Regions from separate parts of the Pseudoalteromonas sp. UG3-2 genome, predicted to be linked through region 2. Evidence: predicted binding sites of a transcription regulator. Region 2 holds the regulator's gene; each other region holds the start of a gene.

Region 1 (6,345 bases), 1.1 Mb from region 2:
TGTCGACATTTAACAAATACATCGCCCCCGCTGCATTACTGGCGGTAGCAGTGGTGACCAGCGCTTGGCTGGTGAAAGACACCATTTTAGAAGTAAAAAGCATGGAGCGCAGTGTGCGAGTAAAAGGCTTGGCGGAGCAAGAAGTAAAAGCCGACACCGTGATTTGGCCGGTGTTTTACCGCGATGCCGACAACGATTTAGAAGCGCTGGTGGAGCGTATTGAAAGCAAGAACGCAGCGATCCGCGCATTTTTAACCTTACATGGTTTTGATAATGAGGAGCTTTCGGTCTCTGCGCCTTCGATTACCGATAAGTATGCCCAAGAGTACGGTCAAAATGGCCAAGGCTTTCGCTATGTCGCCAAATCGGGAGTAACCGTTTACAGCAACAGCCCAGACAAGGTGGCCCAAGCCCTAAGTAAGCTTAATGAGCTGGCAAAGCAGGGCATTGCCATTACCAAAGACGATTATCAAAACCGCGTTGAATACCTGTTTACCGGGCTTAACGACATCAAACCACAAATGGTGCAAGAAGCGACGCAAAAGGCCCGCGAGGTGGCGGTAAAGTTTGCTAAAGATTCGGATTCGGTACTGGGTAAAATTAAATCGGCACGCCAAGGGCAGTTTAGTATTCGTGACCGCGATAGCAATACCCCGCAAATTAAGATTGTGCGAGTGGTGACCAGCGTCGAGTATTACCTGTCGGATTAATGCTGTGTTAACCGCACGGCCCCTTTCTTGAACGCTATTATTAAGTCATATAGTTTACTTTTGGCTTATTAATAGCTCGCCGTCAATGGCGATAAACTCGCTGGCCGCTCGCGTCAATGAGGCGGCGGTCAGTTGCGGTACGCCGTAGACTTCGACGCGAGTGTGGTATTTTTCTCTAAGCTTAGTGGCGAGAATATCAAAGTCGCCATCGCCGCTGACCAGCACGATAACATCACTGTGCGCCGCCGCTTCCATGGCGTCTATGGTGATCCCGACATCCCAATCACATTTAGCGGAGCCATCACTGCGTTGAATGTAAGGTTTTAATTTTACCTCAAAGCCAATGGCGCGAAGAATGTTCTGAAATTGTCGCTGTTTGTCATCGCCGCGATCGCTGGAATAAGCGATGGCTTTATGAATCGTGCGGTTGTGGGTTACTTGACGCCAAAAAGCATTGTAGTCAAAGCCGCAACCATAGGCCTGCTTAGTGGTGTAATAGACGTTTTGGGCATCAACTAAGATGGTAACGCTTTGCATAATATGCTCTCTGACGTTTGGAGGTCACTGGGGTAACCGTTTTATTGCTTACTATTTTAACTTAACATTTTGCTGTGGTGTTTAACTGTTAGCGTTACAGCAATTGCTCAGCGATGTGGTTAAGTAGCGTTAATTCGCGGCGAACTGACTGACCTTTGTTGTTGGGGTCGGCCAACTTTTGCTGATTATGAGCAATAGCGTCGCTGAGTTTCATCCACACCGGCTTCATACCATTGGCCTGTTCATAGGCTTCCATTTCTGGGGCGCTAAATTCACCGCAAATTTCACAAACAAAACAGTGTGAAACGATATGAACATTATCAAAGTCGCTTTTATACCAAGGGCGATATTCTTCATAGCGGCCAAACTCGGTGATGGTTAACAGGGTTTTGGCACCGGTTTCTTCCTTAAGTTCACGCTCTAGCGCCTGAGGTAGTGATTCTCCGGCATCAACACCGCCGCCTGGCAGGGTGTAATCGTCATAACGTGCGGTATAGAGTAATAAAATTTCATCGCCGCGTAACACAATCGCGCGGGTGGTTTCTCGGGTAAAACAGCTGCCAGCAGGTGGGCTGACGGCAGTCGGATTTAAGTTCTGCATGGTTTAACTACAACAACAGCGCCACGACGTGCGTGGCGCTTTTAATAACGGATGTAGTTATGGTATCAGAACGGCGCCGGATACGCTTTAAATACGGTATCGATTTCCGCCAGTGCTTCTGGGCAAAGGGGCTGCTCGAAGGCTTGGACATTTTCTTTTAACTGTGCCATGGAGGTGGCACCAATAATGGTGGAAGTGACGCCTTCAACTTGGTCACACCAGGCCAAGGCCAGTTGCGCTGCCGTTAAGTCAAACTCATGGGCAATCTCTTGGTACTTGGCCACGGCTTCTTGCGCCAGTTGGGTGTCTCTGAATAATCCTTGGCGCTGTACAAGTGTCCAGCGGCTGCCTTCCGGTCGTGCGCCGCCTAAATACTTACCACTGAGCATGCCACTGGCAAGAGGCGACCAAGGTAAATACGCAATGTCTTCGTGCTTACATTGCTCAATCAGATAAGGCCAGTCTTTGGCGTGGAGCAAGCTAAACTCATTTTGAATCGCCACCGGCTTAGACAGGTTGTGTTGCTGAGCCAGGCTTAGATAAGTTTGAATTCCCCAAGGAGTATCGTCCGATAACCCCCAGTGGCGAATTTTTCCGGCTTTAATGCACTTCTCTAGGCCTTGCAGAATATCGAGCATGCCCTCGCGCTCTGCAGTGCTGTCTACTTCGTTGATGGCGAGCATGCCTGGCCACTGTTTACCAAAGTGCGGAGAAGTGCGGTTGGGCCAATGCAGTTGATACAGGTCGATGTAATCGCTTTGCAAGCGAGTAAGTGAGTCGTCTACGGCTTTGACTACCGCATCTCCTGTGATGTGGCCACCATTGCGGATCCAAGGCAGACCATTTCCGGCAATTTTAGTGGCTATCACCAACTGCTCACGCTTTTCTTGATGGCGACTGAGCCAGTTACCGATGATTTCCTCGGTTTTGCCATAAGTCTCAGGAGCGGGCGGAACCGCATACATTTCCGCGGTATCGATAAAGTTGATGCCGCGACTTAAGGCATAGTTGATCTGCTCATCGGCGTCATGTTGATTGTTTTGCAAGCCCCAAGTCATGCTTCCTAAGCAAATCCGTGAAACCTCTAGCGGGCTACTACCGAGTCGTGAATACTTCATGCAGGCTCCTGATGAAAATGGACAAAAAAGAATTGGGTGAGTTGTGCCTTTTGCCCCAAAAGGGCCATGGCTACAACTTGTACAGCATGTATAACACCCTCTAACTAAAATCATTATGGCTGCTTTATCGCCGTTGATGCAACTCTATGCGGCAACTCTATTAGCTTAACGTATGGTGCTGGGTTTTGCGTGGTCATTATTGCATCAAGGGTAAATATAGCGCATACTGAACACTGTTTATTTACACAGTATTTGATATGCGTAAGTTTGTACATATTGATATGGACGCCTTTTACGCCTCGGTAGAGATGCGTGATAACCCAGAACTTGCCAAGGTGCCCATGGCCATCGGTGGCAATAGCCATCGTGGAGTGCTCTCTACGGCAAATTACATTGCTCGGCAGTATGGCGTGCGCTCAGCGATGTCGAACTATCAGGCAAAAAAGCTCTGTCCTCAGCTGGTTATCGTGCCGGGAAGAATGGCGCTCTACAAAGAGATTTCTCGCCAGATCAGGGAGATTTTTGCAAAGTATACTGAGCTTATCGAACCGCTGTCGTTGGATGAAGCCTACCTCGATGTTACCGACTGCCAAGCCTGTAATGGCAGTGCCACCCTAATTGCCGAGCAGATCCGCCGCGAAATTCATCAGCAAACTGGCCTCACGGCATCGGCAGGCATTGCGCCAATCAAGTTCTTAGCCAAAATCGCCAGCGATGAAAATAAGCCTAATGGTCAGTGTGTGATCACACCGGATCAGGTGGCGGATTTTATTGATAATTTGCCGCTGAAAAAAATTCCTGGCGTGGGTAAGGTGACGCAGCAAAAGCTCTTAGCAATGGGGTTGGAGTATGGTCGCGATGTTAAGGCCTTAAACGAAATGCAGTTGCGTAAAGCCTTTGGCAAGTTTGGTGCAGTATTATGGCGGCGCTGCCAAGGCATTGATGAGCGCGGTGTTGAAGTAGACCGAGTGCGCAAGTCGGTTGGAGTAGAAAGCACCTTTTCCGAGGACATTAGCGAGCCGGAGACGCTAAAGCAAATCATCGCAAATAAGCTCTTACCTGAGCTGACTCGGCGCGCAGAGCCATACCAACAGCGTGGCTTTCATAAGCTGGGTGTTAAGGTTAAATTTTATGACTTCAGCCAAACCACCAAAGAATGTCAATATCAGCAACTGGATTTGCAGGTGTTTGAAACTCTGTTACTCGAAGCGCTTGCTCGGCATAAGTACAAGCCCGTTAGGCTGGTGGGGCTACATATCGGTTTAAACGAACAGTCTCACGATCATACCCAGCTGGGTTTATTTGATTAACACTTGCCTGAAATAAGCGAGTTGGTATATCCCCTCAGAAAATTTTCACTACCCTAGACTAAAAGCTAACTGCAATTTAAAAAAATTATGCTAGCTTCGAGTGGCAAGTGTGTTTAAAACAACAACAAGAGGAAAGCGTAATGCAATCCATAATGATCGTGCTTTTTGGCATTATCGGCATGTTATTTGGGTGGTTTGTTTACTCCAAATTTATTGCCGAGAAAATATTTAAAATGGATGACAGCTTCGTCACCCCGGCTCATGAGCTGGAAGATGGCGTTGATTATGTGCCCACCAACAAGGTGGTACTGTGGGGGCACCACTTTACTTCGGTCGCGGGCGCAGCGCCTATTGTCGGTCCTGCTATTGCGGTGTATTGGGGTTGGGTGCCTGCCGTACTTTGGGTGGTGATTGGTACTATTTTCTTCGCTGGTGTGCATGACATGGGGGCGTTATGGGCCAGTGCCAGGCACAAAGGTAAATCCATGGGGGCGCTGTCTGAAAGTGTTATTGGTAAACGCACGCGCTCTTTATTTATGATTGTGGTTTTCCTGGTGTTGCTGATGGTGAACGCCGTGTTTGGCGTAGTGATCGCCAATTCCTTTGTGGGTAACCCCGAAGCGGTTTTCCCAGCCTGGTCTGCCATTGTGGTGGCGCTAGTGATAGGGCAGCTATTAAAGCGTAAAGTGCCGTTAATTCCACTGTGTATTATTGGGGTGTTTATCCTTTATGCCTCGATTTACGTGGGCAGTGGTATGCCACTGAGCTTGCCGTTGGAAATGTTTGGTTTAGGCGATAAAGCCAATTGGATCATTATTCTGTTCATTTATGCGGCAGTCGCCTCGTTACTTCCGGTGTGGATGCTATTACAGCCTCGTGACTTTATTAATGGCATGCAGCTGTTGGTTGGGTTAGTGCTCTTGTATGGTGCTGTGTTTGTCGTCATGCCAGACATTACCGCGCCGGCATTTAATACGCAAACCGTTGAAAACACACCCAGTATTATTCCGCTGTTGTTTGTAACCATCGCTTGTGGGGCGGTATCAGGCTTTCACGGGATTGTTTCTTCAGGCACCAGCTCGAAGCAGCTTAACAAAGAAACCGATGGCCGCTTTGTGGGTTATTTAGGTGCGGTAGGTGAAGGCTCGTTAGCTCTAATCACTTTGGTTGCCGTCAGTGGCGTGATGCTGGCGGTTTCTCCTGAGCAGTGGCATGAAATATACAGCCACTTAGGTGCAGGCAGTGTCACGGCATTTGTCGATGGTGGCTCGAACCTGATCAGTAGCGGCTGGGGGATCCCAGTAGAAATTGCCTCGACCTTGTTAGCGGTGATGGTGGTGCTGTTTGCTGGCACAACCATGGACTCTGGGGTGCGTTTGCAGCGCTACATTATTCAAGAGTGGGGTGAGATTTATAACATCAAAGCGCTTGGTAATGGCATTGTTGCCACTTTATTGGCGGTAGGCTGCTGCTTGCTGTTGGCCTTTGGTGCTGGTGGCGCTTCAGGCAGTGGCGGTATGGTGATTTGGCCGCTGTTTGGCTCAACCAACCAAATTTTGGCCAGCCTAACCTTGTTGGTTATCTCGGTGTATTTAATAAAATTGGGACGTCCGGCCCGTTACACTCTAGTGCCTATGGTGTTTGTCTTGGTGATGGCGTTTTTTGCCGGAATTATTAAACTCGGTGAGTATTATCAGCAAGGCAATTGGCTGCTGGTGGTGCTCGATGTCATTGTCTTAGTGGTGAGCGTGTTGGTGATGCTTGAAGCGTGGTCGGTGATAAACAAAACCAAAGCCAGCCCTGAAAAAAGCCAAGATATCTCCTAGAGGCCTTGGAAGTTCAGGGGAAATCCCCTATAGTCGGCCCTAATTCTAAAATAGAAAAGGGCCGTTTATGTCTTTTCCAGTTGCATTATCTTGTAATGATCTTTTCACTAACGATGCCGACGCCATTGTCGTCATCACCCATGACATCAATCACCTTGGCAATTCCACTCTCGATGAAGTTGCTGCTCCCTACATCGCTGTAGATGCGCGCATTGCGCAAAAAACCACTTTATTAGTTTCTGA
Region 2 (6,345 bases):
GGCTAAAACAGCTAGGAGGTTGGCTTAGAAGCAGCCACCCTTTAAAGAAAGCGTAATAGCTCACTAGTCGAGTCGGCCTGCGCGGAAGATGTAACGGGGCTAAACATACCACCGAAGCTACGGCTGCAAACTTAGTTTGCGGGGTAGGGGAGCGTTCTGTAAGTGGCTGAAGGTGTGCCGGGAGGCATGCTGGACATATCAGAAGTGCGAATGCTGACATGAGTAACGATAATGGGAGTGAAAAACTCCCACGCCGGAAGACCAAGGGTTCCTATCCCATGTTAATCAGGGTAGGGTGAGTCGACCCCTAAGGCGAGGCTGAAGAGCGTAGTCGATGGGAAACGGGTTAATATTCCCGTACTCAGTATGAATGCGATGGGGGGACGGAGCAGGCTAGGCAAGCATGGCGTTGGTTGCCCATGTGAAAGGCAGTAGGCTGGTGACTTAGGAAAATCCGGGTCGCTAAGGCTGAGAGCCGAGACGAGCCACCACGGTGGTGAAGTTGTTGATGCCCTACTTCCAGGAAAAGCCTCTAAGCTTCAGTTCATACTGAATCGTACCCTAAACCGACACAGGTGGTCAGGTAGAGAATACTAAGGCGCTTGAGAGAACTCGGGTGAAGGAACTAGGCAAAATCGTACCGTAACTTCGGGAGAAGGTACGCTGACATTAGGTGAAGGGCCTGCGCCCGGAGCTGAAGTCAGCCGCAGTGACCAGGTGGCTGGGACTGTTTATTAAAAACACAGTACTCTGCAAAATCGTAAGATGACGTATAGGGTATGACACCTGCCCGGTGCCGGAAGGTTAATTGATGGGGTTAGCGTATGCGAAGCTCTTGATCGAAGCCCCGGTAAACGGCGGCCGTAACTATAACGGTCCTAAGGTAGCGAAATTCCTTGTCGGGTAAGTTCCGACCTGCACGAATGGTGTAACCATGGCCACGCTGTCTCCACCCGAGACTCAGTGAAATTGAAATCGCAGTGAAGATGCTGTGTACCCGCGGCTAGACGGAAAGACCCCGTGAACCTTTACTACAGCTTGGCACTGAACATTGACCCTACATGTGTAGGATAGGTGGGAGGCTTTGAAGCATCGTCGCTAGATGGTGTGGAGCCGACCTTGAAATACCACCCTTGTAGTGTTGATGTTCTAACTTAGGTCCCTGGATCGGGATTGAGGACAGTGCCTGGTGGGTAGTTTGACTGGGGCGGTCTCCTCCCAAAGAGTAACGGAGGAGCACGAAGGTTGGCTAAGTACGGTCGGACATCGTACGGTTAGTGTAATGGTAGAAGCCAGCTTAACTGCGAGACAGACACGTCGAGCAGGTACGAAAGTAGGTCATAGTGATCCGGTGGTTCTGAATGGAAGGGCCATCGCTCAACGGATAAAAGGTACTCCGGGGATAACAGGCTGATACCGCCCAAGAGTTCATATCGACGGCGGTGTTTGGCACCTCGATGTCGGCTCATCACATCCTGGGGCTGAAGTCGGTCCCAAGGGTATGGCTGTTCGCCATTTAAAGTGGTACGCGAGCTGGGTTTAGAACGTCGTGAGACAGTTCGGTCCCTATCTGCCGTGGGCGTTTGAGAATTGAGAGGGGCTGCTCCTAGTACGAGAGGACCGGAGTGGACGAACCGCTGGTGTTCGGGTTGTTATGCCAATAGCATTGCCCGGTAGCTACGTTCGGAACTGATAAGCGCTGAAAGCATCTAAGCGCGAAGCAGGCCTCGAGATGAGTTCTCACTTGGAGTTTAACTCCACTAAAGGGCCGTTGAAGACGACAACGTTGATAGGCAGGATGTGGAAGTGGTGCGAGCCATTAAGCTAACCTGTACTAATTACCCGTGAGGCTTAACCATACAACGCCAAAGTGGTTTAGCGACAGAAGTTGATAAGATACTAAAGTAGCAGCGGTTTTAGACCGCGACGAAGACAAAGAATTTAAGCAGTTTTTTCCAGATTTTAATTAATGAGGGCGACCTCATTGATACACCGAATTTCCTGGTGACTATAGCGTTTTGGAACCACCTGACTCCATGCCGAACTCAGAAGTGAAACAAAACAGCGTCGATGATAGTGTGGGCTTCCCATGTGAAAGTAGAACATCGCCAGGGCCTTATAAGAGAAACCCGCTGCAGCAATGCAGCGGGTTTTTTGCGTTTGGAGTAAAGTACTTCCATGTAGTACCTCCCCTTCGCGCATCCTTGCGCTCACTTCCTCGAACTGCGAAGCGTTGCTTCGGTTTCTCGTCACCCTCGCGTTCACTGCACTGCGAAGCGGTGCTTCGGCCGCAGTTCACCCATGTGTCTCTCTATGAAAAGAATGAGAACATCCTACTTCGTCGCGAGCCAGGGCCTTATTAAGAGGTCGATGAAAGGCATTCATCCATAAATCTCATCGACATTAGTACTTCCTTGTACGTCAAACCCCGATTCGAAAGAGTCGGGGTTTTTTGCGTTTAGCGCACAATAAAAAGCGCGGGGTAAACCCGCGCCTACCAGGTAGGCGACCTTTGGGCACACATCCCTGTGGAGGGCTTCCGGCTCGGTATCCATATCTCGCGTTCACTGCACTGCGAAGCGGTGCTTCGGTCGCAGTTCACCCATGTAGTATCTCCCCTTCGCGCATCCTTGCGCTCACTTCCTCGAACTGCGAAGCAGTGCTTCGGTTTCTCGTCACCCTCGCGTTCATTGCGCTGCAAAGCGTTGCTTTGGTCGCAATGAACCCACGCTGGTAATATACCTATCCACAGGCTGGTATCTCCTTAGCTGGGTTTTCCTTATCCTCAACGTGCCAGTCTGATAGCATGTATACTATTTTGTATTATGGTTTAATCACTCCTCATGATTTGCTAAATATCTGAGCAATAAACATTTGCGATTTTTTCTTGGCTGTATATACTTACAGTAAATAAACCACTGTATGGAATACCAGTTAATGCGACCGCTTACTAAACGTCAAGAACAGATCTTTGAGTTAATAAAAGTTTTTATAAAAGATACTGGCATGCCTCCAACTCGTGCTGAAATTGCCGATGCTTTGGGGTTTAAGAGCGCTAATGCAGCAGAGGAACACCTAAAAGCGCTTGCTAAAAAAGGTGTTATAGAAATGGTTCCAGGTGCGAGTCGTGGTATACGTTTGGTTGAAGAGGAAGAAGAGGAGCTTGGTCTACCCGTTATTGGCCGTGTTGCCGCAGGGGAACCTATTCTAGCTCAGCAGCATGTTGAATCACATTGTCATGTTGATGCCGCATTATTTAAGCCTCATGCTGATTATTTGCTTCGGGTAAATGGTATGAGTATGAAGGATATTGGTATATTGGACGGCGATCTACTTGCTGTTCATAGCACTCAGTTAGCAGAGAATGGCCAGGTAGTTGTGGCTAGAGTGGAAGATGACGTCACTGTAAAGCGTCTTGAGAAGCAAGGAAAAAAGGTTCTTTTGCATGCTGAAAATGATGAGTTTCAAGCTATTGAAGTGGATTTAGAGCATCAGAATTTTGCCATTGAAGGTCTGGCGGTTGGTATCATTAGAAATGCCGACTGGATGTAGCAAAAGTTTTAAGCAATTCTTGCGAATCAATTGATGGTTCTTGTTAAGCTGCCACTTATGGTGTTAAACCGCCTTTTTCAACAAGTCGAAGTGGTAGCTCCTGTTTCTATTCTTACGCTCTCACTGTTGAGTTAATGAAACAAGAGCAGAGTATTTTTTAAGCCTGCCGTTATCATTCTAGATAGTAAATCAATACTTTTGTTAGCAAATTGCGAAGTACAGTTGAGTAACAAGTCACTCCAATCTTTGCGCGTAATAGCTAAAACTATTTCTTAATAACTTTAACTTACTCCATATTAAAGACTTATATCGACTGCCTTAGGGTCTTAGTTTGTTGATATTGCCACAATACTTAGAGCTAATATTGGTTTTACAACAGTAAATATAAAATATTGTTGGTAACACTTATTTTTCAAAAACCTTGCATTTTGTGTGTTTTTTGACTAATTGGTTAATAGTCGTGCAGTAAGTCTATGTGTTAATAGACATTATGACAGTCATCCAATAATAACAAAAAGCCGCTGTGAGCGACTTTGAAGGAGACGTCAAATGAAAATTTGTCGATTAGTTGCCACATTCGTCACCATGCTGATCGCAATGCCATCATTAGCCAATAGTGCTTATAATATGAGGCAGGGTGTGACGGATATTAGCCAGCAAGTGTATGACCTCCATATGACTATCTTTTTGATATGTTGTGTCATTGGGGTTGTTGTATTTGCTGTGATGTTTTGGGCTTTGCTCAAACATCGGAAGTCTAAAGGGGTTGTACCAGCCCAATTTCATGAAAGCACCAAAGTTGAGATCCTATGGACCGCTATTCCCTTTGTGATCTTAATAGCAATGGCGGTTCCCGCCACCAAAACCTTGATTGCAATGGAAGACACCAGTAAAGCCGATTTGACCATTAAAGTCACCGGTTCCCAATGGAAGTGGCATTATGAATACATGGGTCATGATGTTGATTTCTTTTCATTGCTTTCCACACCGAAAGATGAAATAGCCGATCTCAAAGATAAAAACCAAAACTATTTGCTAGAAGTAGACAAACACTTGGTTATTCCAACCGACAGGAAAGTGCGCTTTCTAATGACCTCAGACGATGTCATCCATTCTTGGTGGGTGCCTGACTTTGCAGTCAAAAAGGACGCCAATCCAGGGTTTATCAACGAAGCCTGGACTAAGGTAAATGAGGAGGGCATTTATCGTGGTCAATGTGCCGAGCTTTGCGGCAAAGATCACGGCTTTATGCCGATTGTTGTTGAAGCTGTTGAGCCACAAGAGTTTGATCTTTGGCTTGAAAATGCCAAAGCAGAAAAAGCTGCTGAGCAAGCAGCCTCGGCGGAAGTTGCACAACAAACCTTTTCCAAAGAAGAGCTGATGGAAGTGGGAGAGCAAACCTATATGGCATACTGCGCTGCCTGTCACCAGCCTACAGGGCTTGGCTTACCAGGTGTCTTCCCGGCTTTAAAAGATAACAAAGTGGTAGTTGGAGATATTAAAGAGCATATCGACGTATTGCTGCTAGGTCGTCCAGGTACTGCAATGCAGGCATTTGCTAAACAACTGACAATAAAACAAATCGCGGGCGTTATTACCTACAAAAGAAATAGTTGGGGTAACGACACTGGAGAAGTGATACAGCCGAGCGATGTACAAAAAGAAATCGATGCGCTAGAGGAGGCTGAAAAATGAGTGCCATTGTCGAAGAACATTCACACCACGCCCCCCCGAAAGGCTTGAAGCGTTGGCTTTTTACTACCAATCATAAAGATATTGGAACACTGTATTTACTCTTCTCTCTTGCGATGTTCCTTATTGGCGGTGCCATGGCGATGGTCATAAGGGCTGAGTTATTTCAACCAGGTCTGCAATTAGTTGACCCTCACTTCTTTAACCAGATGACCACAGTGCACGGGTTAATTATGGTATTTGGGGCGGTTATGCCTGCCTTCACAGGGTTAGCTAACTGGATGATCCCAATGATGATCGGAGCGCCTGATATGGCCTTGCCGAGAATGAATAACTGGAGCTTTTGGATACTGCCATTTGCCTTTGCCATTTTACTTTTCTCGCTTTTCTTAGAAGGCGGTGGCCCTGCATTTGGTTGGACCTTCTATGCGCCACTGTCGACCACCTATAGTAACGACAATACGGCATTTTTTGTTTTTGCGGTGCATATTATGGGGATCAGCTCAATTATGGGGGCGATCAATGTCATTGTTACCATCGTTAACCTCAGAGCGCCAGGCATGACTTGGATGAAGTTACCTTTGTTCGTTTGGACCTGGTTGATTACTGCCTTTTTGTTAATAGCGGTGATGCCGGTGCTTGCTGGAGCGGTCACTATGGTACTAACCGATAAGTATTTTGGTACAAGCTTCTTTGATGCCGCAGGTGGTGGTGATCCGGTGATGTTTCAACATATCTTCTGGTTCTTTGGTCACCCAGAAGTATACATTATGATTTTGCCAGCATTTGGGATAATCTCCACGATTGTTCCTACCTTCTCGCGCAAAAAACTATTTGGCTATGCCTCCATGGTATATGCCACAGCGTCTATCGCTTTATTATCTTTTGTGGTTTGGGCGCACCATATGTTTACCACCGGTATGCCGCTGGCAGGTGAACTCTTCTTCATGTATGCCACCATGCTAATTTCAGTGCCAACCGGAGTGAAAGTCTTTAACTGGGTCGCAACCATGTGGCGTGGAGCGATAAGTTTTGAAGTGCCGATGATGTTTGCTATTGCCTTCATTGTGTTGTTCACAATAGGGGGGTTTTCAGGGTTAA
Region 3 (6,345 bases), 1.3 Mb from region 2:
GCAACAGCCCTTAGCGCGGGAGCAAGTAGAAGAGCTGGTTAGAGGTGCATTGCAGCAAAACCAATTTGTTTCTTCAATGTACGCGCAATTTGAAGCCAATGGCTACGATGGCAAAGACAATGAGTTTATTGCCGGCAGCTCTCATTCAGTTCCAGGCGCAGGTTCTTTAGAGCTGTATTTTACTCAAGAAGCCAGTGGCGTGGTGCAGCAAAAGGTTGAAACGGCCGAAGAAAAGTACGCTGATGCCATTAATGAGTTTGGCCTCAGAGAAGCCGAGTGGTACCTTTGTGCTAGGGATAAAGTCGCTCCTTGTATTATGGAGCCCTACCTGTATGAAATTACCCCAGGTAATGAAATGCTGATGACTTCTCTAACCGTTCCGGTTGTGGTTAACCGTCAGTTTAAGGGTCTAGTTGGCGTTGATGTCAACTTACCGGTATTTCAGTCGATGGTGGAAGAGCTTTCTGAGTCACTGTATTCTGGCGCGGCTAAGGTGACACTATTAAGTGATATGGGACTTGTAGTAGGCTCGAGTCATTACGATAAACTTGCACGTCCGGTGTCAGAATCCATGTCAGCATCTCGTGCTGAGACATTAAAAACACTCCATGCCGATAAAGGCATCAAAGAGCTTGGCGACGATCTCGTCGTCGCTGTGCCTATTGATATTACCCTTGCCAATACCACCTGGTCGCTGATTATTGAACTACCAAAATCGGTCGCCCTAAGCAGTGCTACACAATTAAAACAACAGTTGGAAGCTTCAACAGACTCTGTAGGTCGTTGGATGCTGACCATAGGTGTGGTGATTGCTATCATTGGGGTGGTGATTGCAGTTATTTTGGTTAACACCATTATTAGCCCACTGACTCACATCCAGCAGCGGGTAGAAAATCTAGCTTCCAGTGAGGGGGATCTGACCCATGAGCTTGAAGTCAGTCATCATGCTGAGTTGATTGCACTATCACAAGGTTTTAATCGTTTTACTGATAAATTAAGAACCATGATTGATGACTTAAAGGGGTTAGCTGAGTCCTCTTATGAGCAATCGCATAAGACCACAGAGGCTGCGATTAACATCAAAAATAAAGTGGCAAATCAACACTTAGAAATTGACAGTGTCGTAACAGCAATTAATGAGCTTAGTGCTACCGCTTCAGAGGTGGCAAGGGCATCGGAAAAAGCGGCTGCAAGTACTAATCAGGCTGCAGATCAGGTTCAGCAAAGTGAACAAAGTATCATCAAGACCACGGAAACGGTGCAGTCCATGGCAGATCAAGTTATCGATGCTAAACAAGCGGTGATGAAGGTATCTGAGCGCAGTGATGACATTTCTAAAATCCTCGAGGTGATCCGAGCCATTGCCGAGCAGACTAACTTGCTTGCGCTGAATGCCGCTATTGAGGCTGCAAGAGCGGGAGAGCAAGGCCGGGGTTTTGCTGTCGTTGCAGATGAAGTAAGAGCTTTAGCGTCTAAAACGCAAGCCTCTACCGACGACATCAGCAAATTGATCGATAATTTACAAAGTGAGGTGGCTAACTCCAGCCGGATTATTGAAAGTTCCGTTGACTTGGGCGAAAACGCAGTGAGCTATTGCCAAGACTCTGCCAAGTTAATGAGTACCTTAGTGGGTGAGCTGACTAGTATTTCCAATGAAGTCACCCAAATTGCCACCGCAGCAGAAGAGCAAAGCATGGTAACCGAGGAGATCAACACCAACACCACGGGGATTTCGGATGCCGCAGCTGAGCTATCGCAATTTGCCGATGAAGTTGAGCAGGCCGCAAGCTCAATGACTGAAATTGTGGAGCAAAAACATAAGAAACTGAACCTATTGAAAACTCAGTAACCTTCCTAGGGAGAGGCGCTTGCCTCTCCCTACTCATCTTTACCCCTAGAGTTCTGCGGTAAATTTGTCTATTATAACTGTATAAATAAACAGTTGGATGTCCAATGAAACTCTACATTGCCGAAAAACCTTCCTTAGGCAGAGCCATTGCAGATGTATTACCAAAACCACATAAAAAGCATGATGGTTATATTGAGGTGGCCAATGGCGATGTGGTTTCTTGGTGTATTGGTCATTTACTGGAGCAAGCTGAGCCTGAAGATTACGATGCGCGCTTTAAAAAGTGGCAATTACAAGACCTTCCCATCATACCCGAGCAATGGCAGTTTAAAGCAAAGAGTAAAACCAAAAAACAGCTCAACGTATTAAAAAAACTGCTTAGCCAAGCTGAAGAAGTATTTCATGCTGGCGATCCAGACAGAGAGGGTCAGCTACTGGTTGACGAAGTTTTTGAGTACGTTAAGTTGGCAAAGCACAAAAAAGCGGCCATTCGTCGTTTATTAATTAGTGACCTTAACCCCCAAGCCGTTAAAAAAGCACTGGCTTCAACACGTTCTAATAAAGAGTTTGTGCCTTTGAGTGTATCAGCATTGGCGCGTGCTAGAGCGGATTGGCTGTTTGGACTTAATCTAACTCGTGCGTTTACGCTGGCCGGACAAAAAGCGGGTGTAAAAACGGTATTATCTGTAGGACGAGTACAAACCCCAGTATTAGGGTTAGTGGTCAGAAGAGATCAAGAAATTGCGAACTTTGTGTCCAAACCATTTTACGAAGTGATTGCCCACGTTGTGAAACCCAACTGGGGAACTTTTGAAGCGAAATGGCAACCAAGCGAAGCATGCCAGCCATACATGGATGAAGAAGGCAGAGTGCTAGTTAAAGGGTTAGCTGAAAACGTCGCACAACGTATAACTGCGCAACAAGCCATAGTACAAGCTGTAGAGACCAAACCAAAAAAGCAAAATCCGCCATTACCCTATAACTTATCGGCGTTACAAATAGACGCCAACAAACGCTTTGGTATATCAGCCCAGCAAGTCCTTGATGTTTGCCAAAGCCTGTATGAGAAGCATAAGCTAATTACTTATCCACGTTCAGATAATCGTTATTTACCCAAAGAGCATTATCAGCAAAGACATGATGTCGTTGCTGCAGCACAGCATAATCAAGGGATCTCGCAGCAACAAGCCGACATGGCGGACATGCAAATAAAAGGAAATTGTTGGAATGATAATAAGGTAGAAGCGCACCACGCGATTATTCCCACGACCAAAAAATTAAAATCTGCACAATTAGGCCATCGCGAAGCGCAAATCTATCAATTAATAGCAATTCAGTATTTAGCGCAGTTTTATCATCCTTATCGTTATAATGAGACCAAAGCTACTCTGGAAATCGGTGGTGGTACTTTTCGAGCGCAAGCGAAACAGGTAACTGAACAGGGCTTTAAGGTTCTCTTTCAGCGTCCCGACTTGGATAAAGAAACTTTGTTGCCAGAGTTAACGGTTGCCGAGCAGCTCGTTTGCGAACAAGGAGAAGTGAGGGAAAAGCACACTCAGCCGCCTAAGCACTACACTGAAGCGACATTACTTGGTGCAATGACGGGGATAGCTCGCTTTGTTACTGATCCCAAGGTCAAAAAGGTACTGAAAGAAACCGACGGTCTAGGTACGGAAGCAACTCGAGCAGGGATTTTAGAGTTACTATTTAAAAGAGGGTTTTTAAAACGTTCGGGCAAAACGGTTTTGGCAACGGAACTAGGCTGCGCATTTATCAACACTTTGCCTAGTTCGCTGTCACTGCCAGATAGAACCGCGCTTTGGGAATCATTACTCAGTAAAATCGCACAGCAGGAAACCTCTTATCTGCAATTTATGCAGCCTCTCATCGATGAGCTACAGGGCTTTATCGCAGAGTCACAATCAATTAATACAGCTGCATTAAAAGGGATCCCTGTGCCGAAATACAACGGCCGTAGAAAAGGAAAAAGTTGGCGAAGTAAAAACAAAAAACCAAGCAAAATGGTATAAATCTTTTTTGTGGTTGGTTGTAAAATACAATCAAGACACTATATCAACCGTATAATTCACCAAGTGTAGATGAGCAAGATGAGTAACAAAGTTCTTTTAACGCCGGAAAATATCCAACAAGTATTAGGCGAACCTAATTCCGATAAGGTAATTCTGTTATCTTTTTTTAGTAATCAAAACCCAGAGTGCCTGCAACAAGATCAAATACTCGATAAGCTTGCATCAGATTACCCAGAGCATCTATTAGTTGGCGTAGTAGATTGTGACGTACAGCAAGCATTGGCATCTCAACTGGCTCAACAAATTGGTTTACAGGCTCTACCTACTTTAGTGATTTTAAAAGGGGGAGCGCCGGTAGATATGCTACCTGGTGCGAAAACTGAGGAAGAGATAAAGGAAGCGTTATCCAGCCATTTGCCATCACCGGAGCTTGTTTTACTTGATCAAGCAAAGCAATACCTCAGTGAAGGGGACCTCAATAACGCGTTTGCAAGCGCCAAAAAAGCCTATGACATCGACCGTGAAAACACTCGTGTAAAACTCGTGTTTGCAGATATTTGTATGCAAATCCAAAAGTTTGATGAGGCCAGCGCACTATTAGAGTCTGTTGCTGAAGATCAACGCGATCCGTATTACCACAACCTTGCTGCTAAACTGACACAAGTACAAGAAGCTCAAAACTCTCCAGAAATACAGCGGTTAGAGCAAGCCGTGGCAGCAGAGCCAAGCTCATTAACATTGCGCTGTGAATTAGCCCAAGCACAATTAGATGTTGGTAAAAAAGAAGATGCACTAGCCACTTTATTAACGGTGTTAAAAAAAGACATGGCTTTTGCTGATGCGAAGAAAGATTATTTGGCGGTAATAGCCTCATTACCAGAAGGCGATAGTGTAGCTTCTTCATATCGTCGTAAGCTATACAGCTTGCTATATTAATCGCTAAAAAAGATACAGGTGAAAATTTCTTCACTTGTATCTTGCATCTTGCCGAAATTGATCGATACTTAGGATCCTTTCACCGAATCTGGTGACAGTTTAATGAAGAAAATATTGCATTGAGGTGTTTTTTGAGGTGTTTTGTATGTTTTCTGTTCGAACGGCTGGTTTTATCTAGTTTTTTCAAAAAAACGCTTGCACTGAAATCGATTCTCCCTATAATGCGCATCCACCGACACGGAGCACAGCGCTGAGAAGCAACGTAGCAACGTAACGGTGGAGTCAAATAAGACTGAATTTGTTGCTCTAAAAAGAAAGGCAAATTAAGCGTTGACAACAAGTCAGGAAAGCGTAGAATGCGCAGCCCTGACGCGATGAAAACATCGCAACGTTCTTTAACAATTTAAAGCAATCATCTGTGTGGGCACTCGTACAGATTGAGTTCTAACAGCTGATTTCAGTTTTACTGAATGACGCAAACAAATTTAGAGTCTCAATTGTAACTGAGTGACTATATAGTCAATTCGTTTTGATTTTACTTTTTTAAAAGTAGAAACAAACAATCAGGATTCATTGAGCTGAAACTTAGGTTTCAAAAAAACTTTTAATTGAAGAGTTTGATCATGGCTCAGATTGAACGCTGGCGGCAGGCCTAACACATGCAAGTCGAGCGGTAACATTTCTAGCTTGCTAGAAGATGACGAGCGGCGGACGGGTGAGTAATGCTTGGGAACATGCCTTGAGGTGGGGGACAACCGTTGGAAACGACGGCTAATACCGCATAATCTCTACGGAGCAAAGGGGGCTTTTAGCTCTCGCCTTTAGATTGGCCCAAGTGGGATTAGCTAGTTGGTAAGGTAATGGCTTACCAAGGCGACGATCCCTAGCTGGTTTGAGAGGATGATCAGCCACACTGGAACTGAGACACGGTCCAGACTCCTACGGGAGGCAGCAGTGGGGAATATTGCACAATGGGCGCAAGCCTGATGCAGCCATGCCGCGTGTGTGAAGAAGGCCTTCGGGTTGTAAAGCACTTTCAGTCAGGAGGAAAGGTTAGTAGTTAATACCTGCTAGCTGTGACGTTACTGACAGAAGAAGCACCGGCTAACTCCGTGCCAGCAGCCGCGGTAATACGGAGGGTGCGAGCGTTAATCGGAATTACTGGGCGTAAAGCGTACGCAGGCGGTTTGTTAAGCGAGATGTGAAAGCCCCGGGCTCAACCTGGGAACAGCATTTCGAACTGGCAAGCTAGAGTGTGATAGAGGGTGGTAGAATTTCAGGTGTAGCGGTGAAATGCGTAGAGATCTGAAGGAATACCGATGGCGAAGGCAGCCACCTGGGTCAACACTGACGCTCATGTACGAAAGCGTGGGGAGCAAACAGGATTAGATACCCTGGTAGTCCACGCCGTAAACGATGTCTACTAGGAGCTCGGTCTTTCGGGACTGTTTTCCAAAGCTAACGCATTAAGTAGACCGCCTGGGGAGTACGGCCGCAAGGTTAAAACTCAAATGAATTGACGGGGGCCCG

The links. Region 2 encodes LexA, which represses DNA repair genes until DNA is damaged. Its sites were predicted from a motif close to TACTGTATNNNNATACAGTA; they were not measured.
Region 1: the regulator LexA is predicted to act here: its motif matches at 3,198-3,217, upstream of dinB (DNA polymerase IV).
Region 3: the regulator LexA is predicted to act here: its motif matches at 1,925-1,944, upstream of R3P39_RS09205 (DNA topoisomerase III).

The regions. Positions count from the first base shown of each region.
Region 1 covers NZ_JAWLJU010000002.1:1,532,866-1,539,210, reverse strand. The annotation lists gene R3P39_RS10180 (SIMPL domain-containing protein) at 1-710, shown strand, start outside; gene R3P39_RS10175 (NYN domain-containing protein) at 765-1,247, opposite strand; gene R3P39_RS10170 (NUDIX hydrolase) at 1,342-1,848, opposite strand; gene R3P39_RS10165 (aldo/keto reductase) at 1,914-2,966, opposite strand; gene dinB (DNA polymerase IV) at 3,224-4,276, shown strand; gene R3P39_RS10155 (carbon starvation CstA family protein) at 4,417-6,102, shown strand; gene R3P39_RS10150 (M17 family metallopeptidase) at 6,170-6,345, shown strand, end outside.
Region 2 covers NZ_JAWLJU010000002.1:2,623,446-2,629,790, forward strand. The annotation lists rRNA gene R3P39_RS14760 (23S ribosomal RNA) at 1-1,859, shown strand, start outside; rRNA gene rrf (5S ribosomal RNA) at 2,001-2,114, shown strand; gene lexA (transcriptional repressor LexA) at 2,938-3,552, shown strand; gene coxB (cytochrome c oxidase subunit II) at 4,102-5,247, shown strand; gene ctaD (cytochrome c oxidase subunit I) at 5,244-6,345, shown strand, end outside.
Region 3 covers NZ_JAWLJU010000002.1:1,312,608-1,318,952, reverse strand. The annotation lists gene R3P39_RS09210 (methyl-accepting chemotaxis protein) at 1-1,849, shown strand, start outside; gene R3P39_RS09205 (DNA topoisomerase III) at 1,954-3,879, shown strand; gene R3P39_RS09200 (tetratricopeptide repeat protein) at 3,958-4,815, shown strand; rRNA gene R3P39_RS09195 (16S ribosomal RNA) at 5,421-6,345, shown strand, end outside.